2 regions of the Variovorax sp. GW823-FHT04F07 genome follow, and region 2 is predicted to be linked to the other one. Evidence: predicted binding sites of a transcription regulator. Region 2 holds the regulator's gene; the other holds the start of a gene.
The links. Region 2 encodes HrcA, which represses chaperone genes, less so after heat shock. Its sites were predicted from a motif close to TTAGCACTCNNNNNNNNNGAGTGCTAA; they were not measured.
Positions count from the first base shown of each region.

Region 1: a site for HrcA is predicted at 9,612-9,638, ahead of AC1RAA_RS24040 (co-chaperone GroES). Genes of this name have one in related genera too.

Region 1 covers NZ_JBXAIG010000005.1:467,777-479,521, forward strand. Annotated here, with positions in the region: gene AC1RAA_RS24000 (ABC transporter ATP-binding protein) at 1-936, shown strand, start outside; gene dalD (D-arabinitol 4-dehydrogenase) at 1,028-2,407, shown strand; gene AC1RAA_RS24010 (L-iditol 2-dehydrogenase) at 2,404-3,192, shown strand; gene AC1RAA_RS24015 (transaldolase family protein) at 3,219-3,890, shown strand; gene AC1RAA_RS24020 (carbohydrate kinase family protein) at 3,914-4,882, shown strand; gene AC1RAA_RS24025 (AraC family transcriptional regulator) at 4,898-5,839, shown strand; gene xylB (xylulokinase) at 5,892-7,358, shown strand; gene groL (chaperonin GroEL) at 7,523-9,178, opposite strand; gene AC1RAA_RS24040 (co-chaperone GroES) at 9,235-9,525, opposite strand; gene AC1RAA_RS24045 (hypothetical protein) at 9,934-10,248, shown strand; gene AC1RAA_RS24050 (plasmid partitioning protein RepB C-terminal domain-containing protein) at 10,699-11,550, opposite strand; gene AC1RAA_RS24055 (plasmid partitioning protein RepB C-terminal domain-containing protein) at 11,598-11,745, opposite strand, start outside.
Region 2 covers NZ_JBXAIG010000003.1:376,513-388,257, forward strand. Annotated here, with positions in the region: tRNA gene AC1RAA_RS17070 (tRNA-Arg) at 146-222, opposite strand; gene AC1RAA_RS17075 (efflux RND transporter permease subunit) at 305-3,436, opposite strand; gene AC1RAA_RS17080 (efflux RND transporter periplasmic adaptor subunit) at 3,456-4,613, opposite strand; tRNA gene AC1RAA_RS17085 (tRNA-Ile) at 4,845-4,921, opposite strand; gene hrcA (heat-inducible transcriptional repressor HrcA) at 4,957-5,964, opposite strand; gene AC1RAA_RS17095 (NAD kinase) at 5,996-6,901, shown strand; gene recN (DNA repair protein RecN) at 6,939-8,621, shown strand; gene rapZ (RNase adapter RapZ) at 8,624-9,496, shown strand; gene mutY (A/G-specific adenine glycosylase) at 9,510-10,544, opposite strand; gene AC1RAA_RS17115 (dynamin family protein) at 10,585-11,745, opposite strand, start outside.

The sequences.
Region 1 (11,745 bases), on a different contig from region 2:
GTCGGGCCCTCGGGCTGCGGCAAATCGACGCTGCTGCGGCTGATCGCAGGGCTCGAACCCATCACCAGCGGCAACCTGCTGCTCGACAGCAAGGACATCACCTGGACGCCCTCGGGCAAGCGCGACCTGGCGATGGTGTTCCAGAGCTACGCGCTGTACCCGCACATGAGCGTGTACGACAACATGTCCTTCGCGCTGAAGCTCGCGGGCGTGGCCAAGGACGAGATCAGGACCAAGGTCGAGTACGCGGCCAAGACGCTGAACCTCACGCAGTACCTGGACCGCACGCCGAAAGATTTGTCGGGCGGCCAGCGCCAGCGCGTGGCCATCGGCCGCGCGATCGTTCGTGCGCCCAAGGTGTTCCTCTTCGACGAGCCGCTGTCGAACCTCGATGCGGCGCTGCGCGGCAACACGCGCGTCGAGATCCACAAGCTGCACCGCGCGCTCGGCGCCACCACCATCTACGTCACGCACGACCAGGTCGAGGCCATGACGCTGGCCGACCGCGTGGTGGTGCTGAAGGACGGGCTCATCGAGCAGGTCGGCACGCCGCTCGAACTCTACGACCGCCCGGCCAACCAGTTCGTCGCGCAGTTCATCGGCATGCCGTCGATGAACATGGTGGCGGCGAGCGCGATCCCGAGCTTTTCCGCCGCCACCGGCGGGCGCCTGCCGAGCGACGGCTTCCTGGGCGTGCGCCCCGAAGGCCTGCGCGTGCATCCGAAGCAGGGCGCGGCCGCCGGCGTGCCGGGCCGCGTCGAGCTCATCGAGGCGCTGGGCGCCGACACGCTGATCCACGTGGACGTGGGTGGTGTGCCGCTCATCGCGCGCCAGAACGAACGCACGCCGCTGCAGGCCGGCGACGACGTGGCGGTCGAGCTCGACCCGTCCGTGCTGCACCTGTTCAGCCGCGAAGGCCGCGCCGTCGCCGCCTGATCCGACGCCCCCTCACTTTCAACGGACCTTCCCCGTGACCCTCGCAGCAGCGGGCCTCGTGCCCACCCCACCGGCGCCTTCGGAATTCACGGTGCTTCACCTCGGCCTCGGCTCGTTCCATCGCGCCCACCAGGCCGTCTACCTGCAGCGGCTGATCGATGCGGGCGACACCCGCTGGTCGCTGTCGGGCGCCAACATCCGGCCCGACATGGCCGAGGTCGTTGCGGCGCTGCAGGCCCAGGGCGGGCGCTACACGCTCGAGACGGTGTCGCCGGCCGGCGAGTACCGCTACGAGCAGATCGAAGCCATCCGCGAGGTGCTGTCGTACGAGCCCTCGCTGGCCCCGGTGATCGCGCGCGGCGCCGCGCCATCCACGCGCATCGTCTCCTTCACGGTGACCGAGGCCGGCTACTACCTCGACACCAAGGGCAAGCTCGACCTGTCGTTCGCCGACCTCGCGGCCGACATCGAACGCGCGCGGCGCGGCGAGGCCGGCGAGACGATCTACGGCGCGGTCTGCGCGATCCTGCGGGCACGGCGCGCCGCGCAGGCGGGCCCCGTGACGCTGCTGAACTGCGACAACCTGCGCCACAACGGCGACCGCTTTCGCGCGGGCCTGCTCGAGTTCATCGCGCTTGTCGGCGACGCGCCGCTGCAGGCCTGGGTCGATGCCAACACCCGCTGCCCGAACGCGATGGTCGACCGCATCACGCCGCGCCCGCCGCCCGAGCTGCGCGCGCGCGTGCGCGCCGCCACGGGCCGCGACGACGGCGCGGCGGTCACGGGCGAGAGCTTCATCCAGTGGGTGATCGAAGACGACTTCATCGCCGGCCGGCCCGACTGGGGGCGCGTGGGCGTCGAACTCGTCGAATCGGTGCAGCCGTACGAAGAGGCCAAGATCCGCATCCTCAACGCCACGCACAGCTGCATCGCCTGGGCCGGCACGCTGGCGGGGCTGGGCTTCATCCACGAAGGCACGCACGACGCGGCCATCCGCCAGATGGCCTTCGACTACGTGACCGACGACGTCATTCCGTGCCTGAGCCCGAGCCCGATCGACCTCGCGGCCTACCGCGACGTGGTGCTCGACCGCTTCGGCAACCCCGCGATCCGCGACACCAACCAGCGCGTGGCGGCCGACGGCTTCTCGAAGATCCCGGGCTTCATCGCGCCGACCGTGCGCGAGCGGCTGGCGGCCGGGCAGGGCATCGACAGCGTGGCGATGCTGCCCGCGCTGTTCCTCGCGTTCCTGCAGCGCTGGCACCGGGGCGCGCTGCCCTATGCCTACCAGGACCAGAGCATGGACGACGCCGCCGCGCACGCCATCTGCGACGCGGCCGACCCGGTGGCGGCGCTGTGTGCCGATGCCGGGCTGTGGGGCAGCCTCGCGGGCGATGCGCGGCTGGTCGACGCAGTGCGCCGTGCCGGCGAGCGCGTGGCCCGCTTCATCGAAGAGAAGGCCGCGCCATGAGTGGCCGCCTGCAGGACCGCCATGTGCTGTTGACCGGCGCCGGTGGCGGCATCGGCCTGGCCGTGGCCGAGGCCTGCATCGCCGAGGGCGCGCGCTGCAGCGTGATCGACCGCGCGACCGCCGCGCCCGAGGCCGTGCGCGCGCTGCAGCAAGCCCACCCCGACACGCTCGCCTACATCGCGGCCGACGTGACCGACACGCAGGCCATCGCGCACATGCTGGCCGAGGCGCAGGTCGCCTTCGGCCCCGTCCACACGCTGTTCAACAACGCTGCCGTGTTCGACCTCGCGCCGCTGCTCGACAGCGACGAGGCCTCGTTCGACAAGCTCTTCGCGGTCAACGTGAAGGGCATGTTCTTCGTGATGCAGGCCGTGCTGCGCCACATGGTCGAGGCCGGCACGCCGGGCGCGTCGGTCATCAACATGGCCTCGCAGGCGGGGCGCCGCGGCGAGGCGCTGGTGTCGCACTACTGCGCGACCAAGGCGGCCGTCATCAGCTACACGCAGAGCGCCGCGCTGGCCATGGCGCCGCACGGCATCCGCGTCAACGGCATCGCCCCCGGTGTGGTCGACACGCCGATGTGGGACCATGTCGACAGCCTGTTCGCCAAGGCCGAGGGGCTGGCGCCGGGCGAGAAGAAGCGGCGTGTCGGCCTCGCGGTGCCGCTCGGGCGCATGGGCGTGCCGGGCGACATTGCCGGGGCGGCGGTGTTTCTCGCCAGCGACGAGGCGCGCTACATCACGGCGCAGACCCTCAATGTCGACGGCGGCAATGTCATGAGCTGAACCCTACCTTCCTTCCGCATTTCTGCATGAACGACGACTTCCACCTGTACCTCGACAGCGCCGACCTGGCCGAGCTGCAGGCCTGCCTGCCGCACCCGGTGGTGCACGGCGTGACGACCAACCCGACGCTGCTGCAACGCGCCGGCGTCGGGCGCTCCGATGTGCCCGGTCTGCTGAAACGTTGCATCGACCTGGGCGCGCGCCAGGTGCAGGCGCAGGTGTATTCGAGCGAGGTCGACGGCATGCTGGAAGACGCCGCCGTCCTGCTGCCGCAGTTCGACCCCGGCCAGCTCGTCATCAAGATTCCCGCCACGCGCCAGGGCCTGGACGCCGGCGCGCGGCTCATCGCCCAGGGCGTGCCCGTCACCTGGACCGCCGTGTACGCGCCCGAGCAGGCGCACTTCGCCGCGCAACTGGGCGCGGCCTATGCGGCGCCCTACCTCGGCCGGCTCGAAGACGCCGGCATCGACGGGCTGGCGCTCATCGCGCAGATGCAGTCGCTGGTCGCGCAACGGCCTTCTTCGGGCACGCGGCTGCTGGTGGCGAGCATCCGTTCGCGCGCGGCCTACCTGTCGCTGCTGGGGCTGGGCGTGGGCGCCATCACCATTCCGCCGCGCCTCTTTGCCGAGCTGCTCGACCATCCTGCCACCCTGGCTGCCGAAGCGGGTTTCCTGGCCGACGCCCGCGCCTTGCCCTGACAGAAGAAGAAAATCCAAGCACCATGCGCATTGCACTCACGGGCGAGGCCCTGATCGATTTCACCGCCGGCGAAGGCGGCACCCTGGCGTTCCTCGGCCACGAAGGCGGCTCGCCGCTGAACACGGCCGTGGCCTGTGCGCGGCTCGGGCAGCCGACCGGCTTTCTCACGCAGCTGTCCACCGACCTGTTCGGCGAGCGGCTGATGGCTTTTCTCGAACGCAACGGCGTCGACACCCGGCTCATCCTGCGCAGCGATGCGCCGTCGACGCTGGCGTTCGTCGAGCGCACGCCGCAGACCAACCGCTACGCCTTCTACACACGCGGCAGCGCCGACGCCACCTGGGCGCCCGAGCCGCTGCCGCAGCTGCCGGCGGAATGCCGCTTTCTGCACTTCGGCTCGATCTCGTTGCTGCAGGAGCCGGCGTCGTCGCGCATCGCCGACCTCGTGGCCGCCCACACGGGGCGCTGCGTGATCGTGTTCGATCCCAACGTGCGGCCCAGCCTGATCCCGGACATGGCCGCTTACCGCGCCCGCGTCACCGAGTGGTTCGCCATGGCCGACCTGGTCAAGCTCAGCGACGAAGACGCCGCGCTGCTCGCCCCCGGGCGGCCGGTCGATGTGCTCGCGGCCGAGTGCCTCACGGCCGGCGCGCGCGCCGTGGTCGTCACGCGCGGCGGTGCCGGCGCCACGCTGTGGCGCACCGGCAGCGCGCCGCTCACCGTGGCCGCGCCGCGCGTCGAGGTGGTCGACACCATCGGCGCGGGCGACACCTTCACCGCCGGGCTGTCGGTGGCGCTGCTGGCGCACGGCGTCGAGCATCCGGCGCAACTGGCTGAGCTCGGCGACGACGCCTGGCGCGCCGTGATGCGCTTCGCCGCCACCGCCGCGGCCCTGAACTGCACCCGCGAGGGCGCCGATCCACCGACGCTGGAAGCCGTTCGCACGGCGCTTTCGCAGGAAGACAACGAGGCCGTCGCTTCCCGGCCCTGATCGATCCGTGCCGCCATGACCACGACCACCCGCAAACGCGCGATCCCTCGCCAACGCCAACCCGAGCTGGAGCGCGACTTCGCACGCTCCCCGTCGCTGGGCTACGAGGCCCCGGAAGAAACCGGCCTGGTGCGCTGCCTCGCACACGGCTTTCCGAGCCCGCTGGTGCGATGGCACTTCCATGAAGACTACGAGCTGCACCTGATCACCGAGACCTCGGGCAAGGCCTTCATCGGCGACTGGATCGGGCCGTTCCAGCCCGGCCACCTCGTGCTGTGCGGGCCGCGCCTGCCGCACAACTGGATCTCGCTCGACGTACCCGAAGAAGGCGCCGCCGGGCGCGACCGCGTGATCCAGTTCCGTCACGAGCCCATCGAGCGCGCGGCCGCCGAGATTCCCGAGCTGCGCGACGTGATGCCGCTGCTCGACCGCGCGCGCCACGGCATCGAGTTCTTCGGCATGTCGGCGCAGGCGCTGGCGCACTGGGACGCCATCAAGGCCGCGCGCGGCGTGCGCCGGCTGGGCCTGTTCTGCGAGTTCATGGCCGACCTGGCGCAGTGCACCGACTACCGGCTGCTGTCGAGCGTGCAGATGCAGGGCGTGCAGGGCAGCGACGGCGATGCGCAGGTCGACCAGATCAACGACATCGTGAACCGCATCACCAACAACATGACCGACTCGATCTCGATGTCGGACGTGGCCGCCGAGCTGGGCATGAGCGAGAGCCGCTTCAGTCGCTTCTTCCGCCGCTCGACCGGCAACAGCTTCACCGACTTCGTGAACCGCGTGCGCATCAACAGCGCCTGCCACCTGCTGATGCAGACCGACCACTACGTGACCGACATCTGCTACCAGGTGGGCTTCAACAACGTGGCCAACTTCAACCGGCGCTTTCTCGAAATCAAGGGCATGACGCCCAGCGAGTTCAGGCGCCAGGCCGACACGCGCTTCGGCTGACTTCTTTCAAGGCGAACGCGCCCGCTCCGAAGGCGCCATCAGGGAGACCATCTTGTATCTGGGACTCGACCTCGGCACGTCCGAGCTCAAGGCATTGCTGCTCGCGGACGATCACCGCATCGTCGGCGTGGCACGCGCGCCGCTCACGGTCGACCGGCCGCAACCGCTGTGGTCCGAGCAGGCGCCTGCCCAGTGGTGGCAGGCGCTCGAGGCCGTCATGGCCGAGTTGCGCATCACGCATGCGAAGGCGCTGGCGCAGGTGCGCGCCATCGGCCTGTCGGGCCAGATGCACGGCGCCACGCTGCTCGATGCGGCGGGCGACGTGCTGCGCCCGGCCATCCTCTGGAACGACGGCCGCAGCGGTGCGCAGTGCGAGGCGCTCACGCGCGCCGTGCCGCGCCTGGGCGAGATCGCGGGCAACCTCGCGATGCCCGGCTTCACCGCGCCCAAGCTGCTGTGGGTGCGCGAGCACGAGCCCGAGGTCTTCGCCCGCGTGGCGCGCGTGCTGCTGCCGAAGGACTGGCTGCGCTTCATGCTCAGCGGCGAAGCGGTCAGCGAGATGTCCGACGCGGCCGGCACGCTCTGGCTCGACGTGGGCGCGCGCGACTGGTCCGACGAACTGCTCGCCGCCACGGGGCTTACGCGCGACCACATGCCGCGGCTCGTGGAAGGCAGCGAAGTCTCCGCGCTGCTCGAGCCGGAACTGGCGGCGCGCTGGGGATTGCGCGAGGGCGTGAAGATCGCCGGCGGCGCGGGCGACAACGCCGCCAGCGCGGTCGGCATGGGGCTCGTCGAGCCGGGGCAGGGCTTCGTCTCGCTCGGCACCTCGGGCGTGGTGTTCGTCTCGACCGACCGCTTCCTGCCGAACCCGGCACAGGCGATGCACGCCTTCTGCCATGCCTTGCCCAGGCGCTGGCACCAGATGTCGGTGATGCTCTCGGCCGCCAGCGCGGTGAGCTGGGCGGCGAAGACCTTCAAGTTCGCGGACGAGGCGGCGCTGCTCGAAGCCGCGGCCTCGGTCGCGCTGGCGGACCGGGCGCGTTGCCCGCTGTTCCTGCCGTACCTGTCGGGCGAGCGCTCGCCGCACAACAACCCGAACGCGCAAGGGGTGCTGTTCGGTCTCACGCATGCGCACGGCCCCGCGGAGATTGCCTACGCCGTGGTCGAGGGCGTGAGCTTCGGGCTGCGCGATGGCTTCGACACGCTGCGCCTGCCGGTCGACATGCCGCTGCGCGAAGTCGCGCTCGTGGGGGGCGGCGCGCGCAGTGTGTGGTGGGGGCAGTTGCTGGCCGACATCTTCCAGGTGCCGCTGACGCTCTATGCAGGCAGCGAGACCGGTGGCGCACTCGGTGCGGCGCGCCTGGCATGGCTGGCCGATGGTGGCGCGGTGGCCGAGGTGTGCACGCTGCCGCCGGTCAAGCAGCAACTGGTGCCTTCGTCCGAAGGGGACGATGGGCACAGGACGCGGCATGCGCGATTCCAGGTGCTGTACATGGCGCTGCGCGACCAGTTTCGATAAGCGAGCGCATCTGATCGCCCCATGAAAAAAGCCCCGCCGAAGCGGGGCTTTTTTCTATTTCGCGAAACACCGCGGAACCGGCTTTGCCGGGCCGCAGGTGTTGCCCCCGGTAGGGGGTTGGCGTAGCGGACACGAAGTGCCGCGCAGCCTGGGGGCGAGCGAAATTACATGCCCATGCCGCCCATGCCGCCCATGCCACCCATGTCGGGCATGCCACCGCCGCCGGCGCCGGACTCGTCCTTGGGTGCGTCAGCAACCATGGCTTCGGTCGTCAGCAGCAGCGAGGACACCGAAGCGGCGTTCTGCAGTGCGGTGCGGGTGACCTTCGTCGGGTCCAGGATGCCCAGCTCGAGCATGTCGCCGTACGTGTCGTTCGCAGCGTTGAAGCCGTAGTTGCCCTTGCCGGCCAGCACAGCGTTCACCACCACCGAGGCTTCGCCGCCGGCGTTGTTCACGATTTCGCGCAGGGGCGCTTCGATGGCCTTCAGCACCAGCTTGATGCCGGCTTCTTGATCAGCGTTGTCGCCCTTGACCGACTCGCCCACGGCTTGCTTGGCACGCAGCAGAGCCACGCCGCCACCAGCCACAACGCCTTCTTCCACTGCAGCGCGGGTGGCGTGCAGGGCGTCTTCGACGCGAGCCTTCTTTTCCTTCATTTCGACTTCGGTGGCAGCGCCAACCTTGATCACTGCCACGCCGCCGGCCAGCTTGGCCACGCGCTCTTGCAGCTTTTCACGGTCGTAGTCGCTGGTCGCTTCTTCGATCTGAACGCGAACTTGCTTCACGCGGGCTTCGATGTCACCAGCAGCGCCAGCGCCGTCGATGATGATCGTGTTTTCCTTGCCCACTTCGATGCGCTTGGCTTGACCCAGGTCGGCCAGCGTCACCTTTTCGAGCGTCAGGCCCACTTCTTCAGCGATGACCTTGCCGCCCGTCAGGATGGCGATGTCTTCCAGCATGGCCTTGCGGCGGTCGCCGAAGCCAGGAGCCTTCACAGCCACGACCTTCAGGATGCCGCGGATCGTGTTCACGACCAAGGTCGCCAGGGCTTCGCCTTCGACTTCTTCGGCAATGATCAGCAGCGGACGGCCAGCCTTGGCGACTTGCTCCAGCACGGGCAGCAGGTCACGGATGTTGCTGATCTTCTTGTCGAACAGCAGCACGAAGGGGTTGTCGAGCAGCGCCGATTGCTTCTCGGGGTTGTTGATGAAGTAGGGCGACAGGTAGCCGCGGTCGAACTGCATGCCTTCGACGACGTCGAGTTCGCTGTCCAGCGACTTGCCGTCTTCCACGGTGATCACGCCTTCCTTGCCGACCTTGTCCATCGCGTCAGCGATGAGCTTGCCGATGGTTTCGTCGCTGTTGGCCGAGATCGAGCCGACTTGCGCGATTTCCTTCGAGGTGGTGGTGGGCTTGGAAGCCTTCTTCAGCTCGGCGACCAGGGCCGTGACAGCCTTGTCGATGCCGCGCTTCAGGTCCATCGGGTTCATGCCGGCAGCCACCAGCTTGAAACCTTCGCGAACGATGGCTTGTGCCAGGACCGTGGCGGTCGTGGTGCCGTCACCAGCGTTGTCGCTGGTCTTGGAGGCCACTTCCTTCACGAGCTGGGCGCCCATGTTCTGCAGCTTGTCCTTGAGTTCGATTTCCTTGGCGACCGACACACCGTCCTTGGTCACGGTGGGGGCGCCGAACGAACGCTCGAGCACCACGTTGCGGCCCTTGGGGCCCAGGGTCACTTTGACTGCGTTGGCCAGGATGTTGACACCCTCGACCATGCGTGCGCGGGCTTCGCCGCCGAAGACTACGTCTTTTGCTGCCATGATGAATTAACTCCGAATGGATTGAATTTGGATGGGATCGAAAGGGAGGAGAAGAATTACTTCTCGACGACTGCGAACAGGTCGTCTTCCTTCATCACGAGCAGTTCGTCGCCATCGACCTTGACGGTCTGGCCGCTGTACTTGCCGAACAGGACGCGGTCGCCGACCTTGACGGTCAGTGCGGCCAGTTCGCCCTTGTCGTTGCGCTTGCCCGGGCCCACGGCCAGGACTTCACCCTGATCGGGCTTTTCGGCGGCTGCGTCGGGGATGACGATGCCGGAGGCGGTCTTGGTTTCGCTGTCAACACGCTTGACGATCACGCGATCGGCCAAAGGACGAAGTTTCATTGCATCTCCTGGAAGGGTAAGAAACGGGTTTGTTTGTGGTCGGGCGCCGGAGAAACCGGCGACCTGTCGACTGGATGGGAGGGCTGTTAGCACTCGTCAGCAGCGAGTGCTAATCATAAGGGCATTCGATGACCTTTCAAGGGCGGCGCCCTTGCCGCCGTTTGGCACCGCCGTGCTTTTCCGGGGAAACACTGCGGAACGCCAGTGATGTTTCGTGAGCACGCCACTGGACATTCGTTTTCTTTTAATTTACCCGGGTTAAATTTGATTCGTCGGCGCAATGGGCTTGCTGCGAGGAGGTAATGAGACTGGCAAAGTCAGTCAAAGTTGTTGCCACTAACGATTTCCTGTCCACCTGCGGCGCAGAATTCGTTTTTCCTCAGCACGGGCCTCTTTAGGGGTGGACACATGGACAAGGAAGACGTGATGGTGCTTCTCGAAGCGAACCTGCAGCCCATTTGGGAAGAGCAGTTTGAGCAGTCGGCCCGCATCACCACGGTGCGCTTCTTGCTCGAAGACTTGTTCGCGGACAAGTACTCCGACCGGCTGTCAGAGTTCACAGCTCGGATGGAGCGACTCTTGGAGATGACGCGTAACGCACCAGTGAAAGGCGGGCCCGCGGGTGTGGAGCAGTTGAAAGAGATGCAGGTGCGCGTTGCAACGCATCTCGACCGATTCCGGGGCGAAACCGAGCGAAAGATCGTGGCACGATCCTCGAAGTAAGGCACTCTCCATGCCTAATTCTGAACCAGCGATGACGCAAGATCATCCTTCTCATCGAAAACTTGCCATCGCGTCGTACTCAGCAATGAAAAAACCTCGCAAGCCTGTCGCAATCGCCGATTGCACGTTGACCTGTCAGAAAGCATGGCTGGAAGAGTTCAAAGGCGCATTTCGCGAATTCGCAGGCGGCGAACTCGACGAAAATTGGCTTGACGATGTCTGTCGTACCATCTATTTGTACTCGCCTGGTCAGAGCCCGCGGTACATGGCGAACCTGATGAACGCAGTCATGATGTTTGAAGTTCCAGCCTCTCCGAAGGCCAGACACGGATTACGCTGTCGAGCATACCGGCGGAGCAGGAAATGCGGCTGGGGTCACTGGACGCCGAGATGGTAGTTCCCGAGCTCCGAACGTCAGTCAGTGCAGATGGGGTGCTCTTCCATGTTCGACTATTGCAAGGGGAGTTCTTTAATGTCTGCGATCCGTTGCAGTTGCTGCAGGTACTCGGGCTTTTGCTTCGCGAGCCATCGAACGACTGCGGCGTTCTCCAGCAACGATGTGCCGATGTAGGTTTTGATGATCTCCAGCTGAAGACTTGCAGGCCCGTAGTCCTCTTCAAGCAGCCGAGTATCGGCTTGCATAGCCGACAGTTCTCGCTCTAGACGTACGATCGCCTCGACAGGACCTCCTCGCTGTGTTTTGGCTGCAGATCCCTTCATGAGTTGATCCGAAGGGGTGTTCTGCAGCATCGCAGCCGCCAGCTTTATCGAGTAGTTTCCGAGATTGATCATGGTCTGTACAACATCGATCTGTCGGAATGGTTTCATCTGCTTGAGAATAGGAAACATGCCGTAGGTAGCGGGCTTATCGGCCAATAGCGCCACAGCTTCGCTACAAATTCCCTCAAGCAACCGGAATTTCTCTCGGATAGCGCCGGGCGACACATCGAGCGCTTCCGCCAACTGCTGCACGGAGACCCCCCGCTCAGCCGCTCGCACAATCATGCGATGTGCCTGCACCACAGAGAGGCGGTTCACCCGCTTGTTGTAGGTATAACCTTCATCGTCAGTGGAAATTAGGCAAAGCACTCGCTGCACCCCAAACTCGCGCAACACCTCTATCCGAACTCGGCCGTCGAGCACAAAAAAAGAGCGCTCTTCCGAACGATCAAGCGAAACAACAATAGGCTCGACTAGTCCAATCGCATGTATCGAACTACGGATCTGCCGATATTTTATGGATTCCTTGATGCTAGCCGGCAATGGGACTAGACAATGGATCTGGTCCAGAGCGATATCCATACAGTCCCGTTCGAATCCAAGGCGAACCGGTTTCGGTGACGCCTTCGTCATCGCCTTGGGCCTCCATGAAGCAGCAGGTCGGCAAGAGGTTGCGGAACGGTTGCTAGCTTCTCGGCTTCAAGGGTTTCGCAAAACTCCTTGTCGGAAAATAGCTCCTTGAAAATCTGCCGAACCAAGAGTAGCGACTGGTGCACG
Region 2 (11,745 bases):
GTCCGTATCGACGTCAAAAAGCCGCCCTCGGGCGGCTTTTTTGTGGGCGCCTGCCGCGCAGCGAATGCGGGCAACGAAACCCTCTGTGCGAGGGCCCCAAACGAAAATAGCCTGGAAGAGAAACTCTTCCAGGCTATTCGAGAGATGGTGCGGCTGGCAGGAATTGAACCCACGACCCCTTGGTTCGTAGCCAAGTACTCTATCCAACTGAGCTACAGCCGCGCAGCCTTGAATTCTACCCCGCCGAAAGCGCTGTTCCGGCGAGGCCTTCAAAAAAGCTTCACGACGTTGTGATGCGACGGCCTCAGGCCACCTGTTCGCCGCCCTCCGCCTTGCGCCCCATCAGCCGTGCGGCCACGCGCTTCACCAGCAGGTAGAACAGCGGCACGAAGAAGATGCCCAGTGCCGTCGCCGCGAGCACGCCGCCGAACACCCCGGTGCCGATCGCGACCTGGCTGCCCGAGCCCGCGCCGGTGGCCACGGCCAGCGGGATCACGCCCGCCAGGAAGGCCAGCGAGGTCATCAGGATCGGTCGCAGCCGCAGGCGCGCGCCTTCGGCCACCGCTTCGAGCAGCGGCACGCCACGGCGCAGCGCGGCCTCCGCGAACTCGATGATCAGGATCGCGTTCTTGGCCGACAGCCCGATGGTCGCGAGCAGCCCGACCTGGAAGTAGATGTCGTTCGACAACCCGCGCAGCGCCGCCGCGATCACCGCGCCGAGCACGCCCAGCGGAATCACCAGCATCACCGACACCGGCACCGACCAGCTCTCGTACAGCGCCGCCAGGCACAGGAACACCACGAGGATCGACAGCGCGAACAGCAGCGGCGCCTGCCCACCCGACAGCCGCTCCTGGTACGACAGGCCGCTCCAGGCCTGGCCCGTGCCGCTCTGCTTCTTCGCGAGGGTCTCGATGGCCGCCATGGCCGTGCCCGAGCTGGTGCCCTGCGCGGCCGCGCCCTGGATCTGCACCGCGGGCAGGCCGTTGTAGCGCTCCAGCTGCGACGCGCCCTGCGACCAGCGCGTGGTGGCAAAAGCCGAGAACGGCGTCATCGCCCCCGTGCTGCCGCGCACGAACCACTGGCCGATGTCGTCCGGCGCCGAGCGGTACGGCGCATCGGCCTGCACGTACACGCGCTTCACGCGGCCGCGGTCGATGAAGTCGTTGACGTAGCTGCCGCCCCAGGCAATGCCCAGCGTGGAGTTCACGTCGTCCAGCGACAGCCGCAGCGCCGAGGCCTTCAGCTGGTCGATGTCGACCTGCAGCTGCGGCGTGCCGGCCACGCTGTTGGCGCGCACCGACTGCAGGCGCGGGTCCTTGTTGGCCTCGCGCACCAGCTTTTCGCGCGCCTGCAACAGCCGCTCGGCGCCCATGCCCGAGGTGTCCTGCAGCCAGAACTCGAAGCCGTTCGATTCACCCAGCCCCTCGATGGGCGGCGGCACCATGCCGAAGACCTCGGCGTCGCGCTGCTGCTTGGCCAGCGCCTTGCCGGCACGCTCGACGATGGCGTGCGCGCGCTTGTCGGCGCTGGCGCGCTCAGACCAGTCCTTCAGCGAGACAAACGCCATGCCCATGTTCTGCCCCGAGCCGCTGTAGCTCCAGCCGGTGAGCGTGAAGATGGTGTCGGTCGTGTCCTTCTCGGTCTCGAGAAAATGCTTTTCGATGGCGCGGTTCACTTCGTCGGTGCGGCCCGAGGTGGCGCCGGCCGGCAGCGTCGCGATCACCATCACGCTGCCCTGGTCCTCTTCCGGCAGGAAGCCGCCGGGCAGGCTGAGGTACAGCAGGCCCATGCCGGCCACGATGGCGACGTACACCGCCGTGAAGCGCAGCGGCTTGCGCAGGATGCGGCCCAGCACGCCCACGTAGCGGCCTTGCGCGGCGTCGAAGCGGCGGTTGAAGGCGCCTAGGAAGCCGCGCGTGCGCGGCGGCACGCCGGCCTTCAGGAAGCGCGCGCACAGCGCCGGGATGAGCACGATGGCCACCACCACCGACAGCACCATCGACGCGATGATGGTCACCGAGAACTGCCGATAGATCACGCCCACCGAGCCGCCGAAGAAGGCCATGGGCAGGAACACCGCCGACACCACCACCGCGATGCCGACCAGCGCGCCGGTGATTTCCTTCATCGACTTGATCGTGGCGGCCTTCGCATCGAGCCCCTCTTCGTGCATGACGCGCTCGACGTTCTCCACCACCACGATCGCGTCGTCCACCAGCAGGCCGATGGCCAGCACCATGCCGAACAGCGTGAGCACGTTGATCGAATAGCCGAAGGCCGCCAGCACGCCGAAGGTGCCCAGCAGCACCACCGGCACGGTGATCGCGGGGATCACCGTGGCGCGCCAGTTCTGCAGGAAGAGGAACATCACGACCACCACCAGCGCGATGGCCTCCAGCAGCGTCCGGATGACCGACTGGATCGAGATCTTGACGAAGCGCGTCGTGTCTTCCGCATAGGCCACGCGCAGGCCCGCGGGCAGCGAGCGTTCGAGCTCGGCAATGCGCGCCTTCACCGCGCGGGCGGTGGTCAGCGCGTTGGCACCGGGCGCCAGCATCACGGCCGAGCCCGCGGCCGGGTGGCCGTTCAGGCGCGTGGTTTCGGCATACGACTCACTGCCGATCTCCACGCGCGCCACGTCGCCCAGCCGCACCACGGCGCCGTCGGCCTGCGTCTTGAGCACGATGGCCTTGAACTGGTCGGGCGTCTGCAGCCGCGACATCGCGGTGACGGTGGCGTTCAGGTGCTGCGTCGGCGCCGACGGCCGCGCGCCGATCTCGCCCACCGACACCTGCGTGTTCTGCGCGGTGATGGCGGCCGTGACGTCGGACGGCATCAGCTGGTAGCTGGCCAGCCGGTGCGGGTCGAGCCAGATGCGCATGGCGTACGCCGCGCCGAAGGCCTGCACCGAGCCCACGCCGTCCACGCGGCTGATCGGGTCGCGCAGGTTGCTGGCCATCCAGTCGGCGATGTCGGTGTCGGTGCGCTGGCCGGTCTCGTCGTAGAGCGCCACGATCAGCAGGAAGTTGTTCTGCGACTTGGCGACCGTCACGCCCTGCTGCTGCACCGCCTGCGGCAGCCGGCTGGTGGCCTGGCTGACCTTGTTCTGCACCTGCACCTGCGCGGTGTCGGGGTCGATGCCCTGGCGGAAGGTGACGTTGATCTCGGCCCAGCCGGCGGCGCTGCTGGTCGACTTGAAATACATCAGGCCGTCGATGCCCTTGAGCTGCTGCTCGAGCACCTGCGTGACGCTGTTTTCCACCGCCTGCGCCGAGGCGCCGGGGTAGTTGGCCGACACGACCACGGTCGGCGGCGCGATGTCCGGGTACTGCGACACCGGCAGCGTGCGAATGGCCACGCCGCCGGCCAGCATGATGAGGATGGCGATGACCCAGGCGAAGACGGGCCGCTGGATGAAGAAATGAGCGATCACGGGAGGTTGTCGCTTCTGATCAATCTGCCGGCGAAGGCGCAGCAGCGGACGATGCGCCCGCCGTGGACACCGGCACCGGCTTCACTTTTTCGCCCGGGCGTGCGCGCTGCAGGCCGTCGACCACCAGGCGGTCGCCCTCGCGCAGGCCCCGGGTCACGACCCAGTGCTCGCCCTCGGTGCTGCGCACTTCGAGCGCGCGCAACTCGACCTTGTTGTCGGCCGCCACCACCAGCGCGGTCGGCTCGCCCTTCTCGTTGCGCGCCACGCCGCGCTGCGGCGCCAGGATGGCCTGGCGCTCCACGCCGGACTCGACCTGCGCGCGCACGTACATGCCGGGCAGCAGCAGCCCTTGCGGGTTCGGGAATTCCGCGCGCAGCGTGACCGAGCCGGTGGCCTCGTCGACAGCCACCTCGGAGAACTTCAGCGTGCCGGCATGCGGGTAAGGCAGGCCGTCTTCCATGCGCAGGCGGACCTGGGTGCTGGCCGGCGCCATGTCGCCCGAGATGAAGCGACGCTTGAGCTTCGTCAGTTCCAGGCTCGACTGCACGACGTCGACATAGATCGGGTCGAGCCGCTGGATCGTGGCCAGCGCCATCGCCTGGCCCGACGCCACGAGCGCGCCTTCGGTCACGGCGGAGCGGCCGATGCGTCCCGCGATGGGCGCGGTGATGCGCGTGAAGTCGAGGTTGATGCGCGCCGCCTTCACGGCCGCCTGCGCGGCCTTCACGCCGGCTTGCGCCTGCACCAGCGCCGCCCGCGCTTCTTCGTGCTCCTGCCTGCTCACGGCATTGGCCTTGACCAGTTCGCCGAAGCGATCGGCCTTGCCGCGCAGGCTGGCGATGGCGGCCTGCGAGGTGGCCAGCGTGGCCTGCGCCTGCTCGTGCGCGGCCTCGAACGGGCCGGGCTCGATCTCGTACAGCACCTGTCCCGCGCGGACCATGCCGCCCTCTTCGAACAGCCGCTTGCGCACGATGCCGTTGACCTGCGGCCGCACCTCGGAGACGCGGTAGGCGGCCGTGCGGCCCGCGAGCTCGGTATGCACGGCCACGTCGCTGGCGTGCAGCGCCACCACGCCGACTTCGGGCGGCGCGTCATCGGTGGTGGAAGCCTGCTTGGCGCCGCATGCAGCGAGCGCGAGCAGGGCCATCGGAAGCAGGAGCTTGAAAAGCGGGGTCATGGCCATCGGGAATCGCAGTGCGGCGCGCGCAGGGATCACCCGGCTCGTTACATTTGCACTCAAATGGTGCATTCTGCCTTCGATGTTGCATTGCAACCTGAAGGAATCCTGTGTTTGCCGTAGGTGAAATCGGCGGCGGCCGCAGGCCTCGCTCGCGCCCTCGCGGCTGCAAAGAAAAAGGCCGCGCAATGCGGCCTTCGTCGGAGTGTCTGCAGAGGGGGGAATGTGTGGTGGTAGGCCGTGAGTGGCTTGAACACTCGACCAACGGATTATGAGTCCGCTGCTCTAACCAACTGAGCTAACGGCCCACGCGGGCCCGATTCTATGCGCCGCGCGCAGCCGCTTACTTGCGGTGGCTCAGCGCGTTGCTCACCAGCCGCGACGTGATGTCGACGATCTGGATCATGCGGTCGTACGGCATGCGGGTCGGGCCGATCACGCCCAGCGTGCCCACCACCTGGCCGTCGACCTCGTAGTTGGCGCTGACGATCGACAGCTCCTCGAAGGGCACGACCTGGCTTTCGCCGCCGATGAAGATGCGCACGCCCTCGGCCTTGCTCGACACGTCGAGCAGCCGCATCAGCTGCGCCTTCTCTTCAAAAAGATCGAAAGCGCGCCGCAGCTGCCCCATGTCGCTGGAGAAATCGGTCACCGACAGCAGGTTGCGCTCGCCGGAGATCACGACGTCGTCGGCCTGGGCGTCGGTGAGCACTTCGGAGCTGACCTGCACCGCGGCCTGCATCAGCGCGGCGATTTCACCGCGCAGCTTCTCGACCTCGGACTGCAGCCGGTCGCGCACCTGCTCGATCGTCAGGCCCGCGAAATGCGCATTGATGTAGTTCGAGGCCTCGACCAGTTGCGACTGCGAATAATCGGACTCCGGAAAGATCACGCGGTTCTGCACGTCGCCGTCGGGCGAGACGATGATCACCAGCAGCCGCCGCTCCGACAGGCGCAGGAATTCGATCTGCTTGAACACCGAGGCGCGCCGCGGCGCCATCACCACACCGACGAACTGCGACAGGTTCGACAGCAGGTGGGCGGCGTTGGCAATCACCTTCTGCGGCTGGTCGGCCGCCAAGCTCGGCGTGCTCATCTGCTCGCGCTGCGCGGTCAGCATGGTGTCGACGAAGAGCCGGTAGCCGCGCGTGGTCGGCACGCGTCCGGCCGAGGTGTGGGGGCTTGCAATGAGCCCCAGCGCCTCGAGGTCGGACATGACGTTGCGGATGGTCGCGGGCGAGAGATCCAGCCCCGCCGAACGCGAGAGCGTGCGTGATCCGACGGGTTGCCCATCGGCGATGTAACGCTCGACCAGCGTCTTCAACAGCAACTTGGCACGGTCGTCCAGCATTGCAAGATTTTAGTGTTGTAATTTGTGAGCTATGACCTCACGCTTTCGTCACGTCGCCCTGATCGGCAAATACCAGGCTTCCGGCGCCCGGGCGCAGGCCGATGCGCGCGACGGCGTGATGGAGGGCATCGGCGCCTTCCTCGAATCGCAGGGTTGCACGGTGTTCGTGGAGCGTTCGTCCTGCGAGGACACCGACGCACCGCCCCACCCGCGCTACCAGGCGCTCTCGGTCGAAGAAATCGGCCAGCGCTGCGACCTCGGCCTCGTGGTCGGCGGTGACGGCACCATGCTCGGCATCGGCCGCCAGCTCGCGTGCTATGGCATCCCGCTCATCGGCATCAACCGCGGCCGGCTCGGCTTCATCACCGACATCCCGCTGGACAACTACCAGGCCACGCTGATCCCCATGCTGGCCGGCGAATACGAAGAAGACCACCGCAGCCTGATGCACGCGCAGGTGCTCCGCGACGAGGCCGTGGTGTTCGACGCGCTCGCGATGAACGACGTGGTGGTCAACCGCGGCGCCACCTCGGGCATGGTCGAGATGCGCGTGTCGGTGGGCCGCCATTTCGTGGCCAACCAGCGCGCCGACGGGCTGATCATCGCGTCGCCCACGGGCTCGACAGCCTACGCGCTGTCGGCCGGCGGGCCGCTGCTGCATCCGGCGGTGCCGGGCTGGGTGATGGTGCCGATCGCGCCGCACACGCTGTCCAACCGCCCCGTATTGCTGCCCGACGCCGACGAGATCGTGATCGAGCTGGTGAGCGGGCGCGACGCCAGCGCCAATTTCGACATGCAGTCGCTCGCCTCGCTCGCCATCGGCGACCGCGTGGTGGTGCGCCGCTCCGATTTCCGGGTGCGCTTCCTGCACCCGCGCGGCTGGAGCTACTTCGACACGCTGCGGAAAAAACTCCATTGGAACGAAGGGGGCTCCTGAATGAAGGACCACGCCCCCAGCTTGAGGACGAACTGAGATGGCTTTGCGACGCATCGCACTGCGCGACTTCGTGATCGTGCGGTCCCTTGAACTCGACCTGTCCGCCGGCTTCACGGTGCTGACCGGGGAAACCGGCGCCGGCAAGTCCATCCTGATCGACGCACTGCAGCTGGCGCTGGGCAACCGCGCCGACGCCGGCGCCGTGCGCGAAGGCGCCGAGCGGCTCGACGTGAGCGCCGAGTTCGACGCCGACCCGGCCCTGGCCGGCTGGCTCGACGAAGGCGGCTTCGAGGCGGGCGACGGCCTGCTGCTGCGCCGCACGGTCGATCTGCAGGGACGCAGCCGCGGCTGGATCAACGGCAGCCCCGCCACCGCCACGCAACTGCGCGAACTCGGCGACCGCCTGCTCGACATCCACGGCCAGCACGCCTGGCAGAGCCTGACCCGCCCCGAGGCCGTGCGCGGCCTGCTCGACGCCTACGCGGGCGCGCGCACCGACGCGCTCGACGCCGCCTGGCAGAGCTGGCGCCAGGCGCTCTCGGCGCTCGAGCACGCACGCTCGGCGCAAGACTCGCTGCAGCGCGAGCGCGAGCGGCTGCAGTGGCAGATTTCCGAAGTCGCGAAGCTGGCGCCAGGCGCCGACGAATGGGAAGAACTCTCGGCCCACCATTCACGCATCTCGAACGCGCAGGCGCTCATCGACGCGGCCCAGGGCGCAAGCCAGGCGCTCGAAGACGACGACAACGGCGCCCTCGCCGCCCTCACGCGCGCCGCGACGCTGCTGCAGAACTGCGAGCACATCGAGCCCGAATTCCGCACGCTGGGCGAGGTGCTCGCCTCCTGCGTGGCGCAGGCCTCGGACGCGGCCCACTCGCTGCACGGCTACCTGCGCGACACCGACACCGATCCCAAGACCCTCGCCGAACTCGACGAGCGCATGGGCCTGTGGATGTCGCTTGCGCGCCGCTACAAGCGCACGCCGGCCGAGCTGCCCGCGCTGCTGGCCGGCTGGCAGGCGGAGCTGCAGGCGCTCGACGCGCAAAGCGACCTCGAAGGCCTGGAACGCGCCGAGCAGAACACCCAGCAGGCCTACATGAAGGAAGCCAAGGCCCTCGGCAAGATCCGCAAGCAGGCCGCGCCGCGCCTGGCCCAAGCCGTCACGCAGGCGATGCAGGGCCTGGGCATGCAGGGCGGGCGCTTCGACGTCGACCTGCAGCCGCTGGCACAGCCCGGCCGCGCCGGCCTCGAAGAAATCTCGTTCCTGGTGGCTGGCCACGCCGGCAGCACGCCGCGCGCCATCGGCAAGGTGGCCTCGGGTGGTGAGCTCTCGCGCATCGCACTGGCCATCGCCGTGACGACCAGCGAACTGGGCGCCGCGCAGACGCTGATCTTCGACGAGGTCGATGCCGGCGTCGGCGGTGCCGTTGCCGAAACCGTGGGCCGCCTCATGAAGCAACTCGGCCGCGACCGCCAGGTGCTCGCCGTGACCCATCTTCCGCAGGTGGCAGCCTGCGCCGATCACCACCTCGTGGTCGCCAAGCGCCAGACGACGGCGGCCGGCACGGACGGCCCGCGCACCGAAAGCGGCGTGTCGCGCCTCGCCGCTGACGACCGCGCCCGCGAAATCGCCCGCATGCTCGGCGGCGAAAAGGTGTCGGCTACCTCGCTGGCCCATGCGCGCGAAATGCTGGGCCACAAGACGCCGGCGACCGCCCCATGAACATGAATCTCGACCTCGTCCTCATCACCGGCATGTCGGGCTCCGGCAAGTCGGTGGCGCTGCACGCGCTGGAAGACGCCGGCTACTACTGCGTCGACAACCTGCCGCCCGAACTGCTCACCGCTTTCATCGCGCTGCAGCACGAACAGCAGGCCACGCGCGTGGCGATCGCGATGGACGTGCGCAGCGGCGTGTCGCTGCCGATCGTTCCGCAGCAGCTCGAAGCGCTGCGCGCCGACGGCGTCTCGCTGCGCTCGCTGTTCCTCGACGCGACCACCGACGCACTGTTGCGCCGCTATTCGGAAACCCGCCGGCGCCACCCGCTCTCGCGCCAGGAAAGCCGCACCGACGTGCCCGAACAGCACCGCGTGCTGGTGCAAGCCATCGAACTCGAACGCGAATTGCTGGCCGACCTGCGCGACGGCGCCGACGTGATCGACACCAGCCTCATCCGCCCCGCGCAGCTGCAGAGCTACATCAAGGGGCTGATCTCGGCGCCGCAGAACGCGCTGACGCTGGTGTTCGAATCCTTCGCCTTCAAGCGCGGCGTGCCGCTCGATGCGGACTACGTGTTCGACGTGCGCATGCTGCCCAACCCGCACTACGTGCCGGCGCTGCGCGCGCTGACGGGCCGCGACGAGCCGGTGATCGAATGGCTGCGCGAGCACGACGACGTGGCGCGCATGTTCGACGACATCGAGCAGTTCCTGACGCACTGGCTCGACGCCCTCGCGCGCGACCACCGCAGCTACGTGACGGTGGCCATCGGCTGCACGGGTGGGCAGCACCGGTCGGTGTTCCTGGTCGAGCAGCTGGCGCGCGCCTTCGGTGCCCGCTGGGGCGCGCTCAAGCGCCACCGCGAACTCGACGCCTGAGGGCGGAGGCCGTTCAGGCCTCGGCGGTTTCCAGCAGCTTGCGCATCGGGGCGGGCAGCCCCAGCCGGCTCCACTCCTGCGCCTCGACCCAGCGCGCGCCCTCGCCTTGCGGCTGGACGCCCTGCAGCAGCACGGGGTGCAGGTGCAGGTCCTTGTGGGTCAGCACGTGCACGAAGGGTGGCAGTTCCTGCGTGTCGTGCGCCGCGCCCGACGGCAGGGCCGCGAGCAGGTCGTCGTGGCTGTCGAACACCGGCAGGCAATGCAGCCCCGCCCAGATGCCCTTGGCCGGCCGCTTCTCCAGCCACACGCGCCCTTGCGCGTCACGCGCCAGCAGCACCCACAGCGACTGGGCGCTGCGCTTGAGCTTGCGCGTCTTCACCGGATAGCGTTCGGGCGCGCCCTGGCGCAGGCCCACGCAGCTCGCGTTCACCGGGCAGATCATGCAACTGGGCTTGCGCGGCAGGCAGACCGTGGCGCCCAGGTCCATCAGGCCCTGCGTGTAGCTCGCCACCGCCTCGCGCTGGCCTTCTGGCGGCAGCAGTTGCGTGGCGAGGTCCCACAGCGCGCGCTCCTGCGCCGACGACGACATGTCGCCGTCGAAGCCGAGCACGCGCGTCAGCACGCGCTTCACGTTGCCGTCGAGGATGGCCACGCGCTCGCCGAAACAGAAGGCCGCAATCGCGGCCGCGGTCGAGCGACCGATGCCGGGCAGGGTCACGAGTTCGGCGGCGGTGTGCGGAAAGGCGCCGCCGAAGCGCGCGACCACCTCCTGCGCGCAGCGATGCATGTTGCGCGCGCGGCTGTAGTAGCCGAGGCCGCTCCACAGGCCGAACACCTCGTCCTCGGTGCCGGCGGCCAGCGCCGCCACGTCCGGGAAACGCTCGAGAAAGCGCGCAAAGTAGCCCAACACGGTCGTGACCTGGGTCTGCTGGAGCATCACCTCCGAAAGCCAGACGCGGTACGGATCGCGCGTGTTCTGCCACGGTAGCTCGCTGCGCCCATGGCTGCGCTGCCAGCGCACGACCTGTGCCGCGAAATCGGGGGGCAGCGACAGGGAAGGAGAGACGGCCGCCCGCGCGGCGCTGCGCTCAGGCCGCACGCAGTTGCTCGCCCGCGATGGCGGCGGCCGCAGCAGGCGGCTGGCTGCCGTGCTGCGCGATCAGCGAGGTGAACTCGTGCAGCCGCTCCTGCAGCGCGGCCAGGTGGCTTTCTTGCGCGGCGATCTCGGCCAGCCGGTCGTCGAGGCTGCCCGCGGCGTTCTGGATGCGTTCGATCGCCTCGATGCGCTTGCTGAAATTGCGGCGGCGCTCCTTGAGCTGCGCATCGATCTGCGCGCTGGCGCCCTTGCTCCAGCGCTCGACCTCGGTCATGGCGGCTTCGTTGACGAGCCGCAACCGGCTGGCCAGCGCGCGCACGAGCTTGTCGCAGAAGTCGGCCTGCGCGAGCTTGATCAGGTTGCCCACGCCCAGGTAGTGGATGTGGCTGCGCTCGATCTGGCCCAGCTCCTGCTCGAAGCCGCTCAGGTCGGGCTCGGCCGGCGCCTGCAGCGTGAAGCCCTGCTCGGCGTTGAGCTGGCGGAAGGTGGCGTGCAGCATCGACTGGATCTCGGCCGTGGTCGCCTGCACTTCGCGCAGGTTGTTGCGCAGCGCATCGAAGGTTTCGCCGTACACCTTGCGCACGTTGAACTTGACGCCGGGGCGCTTGAGCGCCGCGGCCAGCTTGACCATGTCGGCCTTGAGCGCCGTGCGCCCGAGCACCGCGTACACCTCGCGCAGCAGCTTGCCCTGCACCGAGCGCAGCGCCAGGATGCGGGTGTTGCTGCCCTCGAATTCAGCATGTTCCTGGTCGATGCGCGCACGCATGTGGCGGATCACCGACACGTTCTTGCCGCGTAGGCCCTGCAGTTCGAGCGCCTGCTCCGACAGGTCGCGCTGGCGCACCTTCAGCAGGCGCTCGGCCTCGGTGCGCAACGCGGTCATGCCGGCATCGACGGCGAGCCGCAGCATGGTTTCGCGCTTGCCGAGCACGCCTTCGCCGAGCAGTGCCTCGAGCGCCGGCAGCCGGCTGGCGTCGAGCAGGGTCGCGTCGTGAGCGATCTTGGCCTGCAGGCCCTTCTGCGCCGACACCGGCAGCACCTGCGCCAGCGGCACCTCGAGCAGCCGGGCCGCGCCTTCGCGCTGGCGCTCGATCTGTTGCGCGATCTGCGCCGGGGTGCTCAGCGTGTCCCACAGCGTGTCGATCTTGTTGAG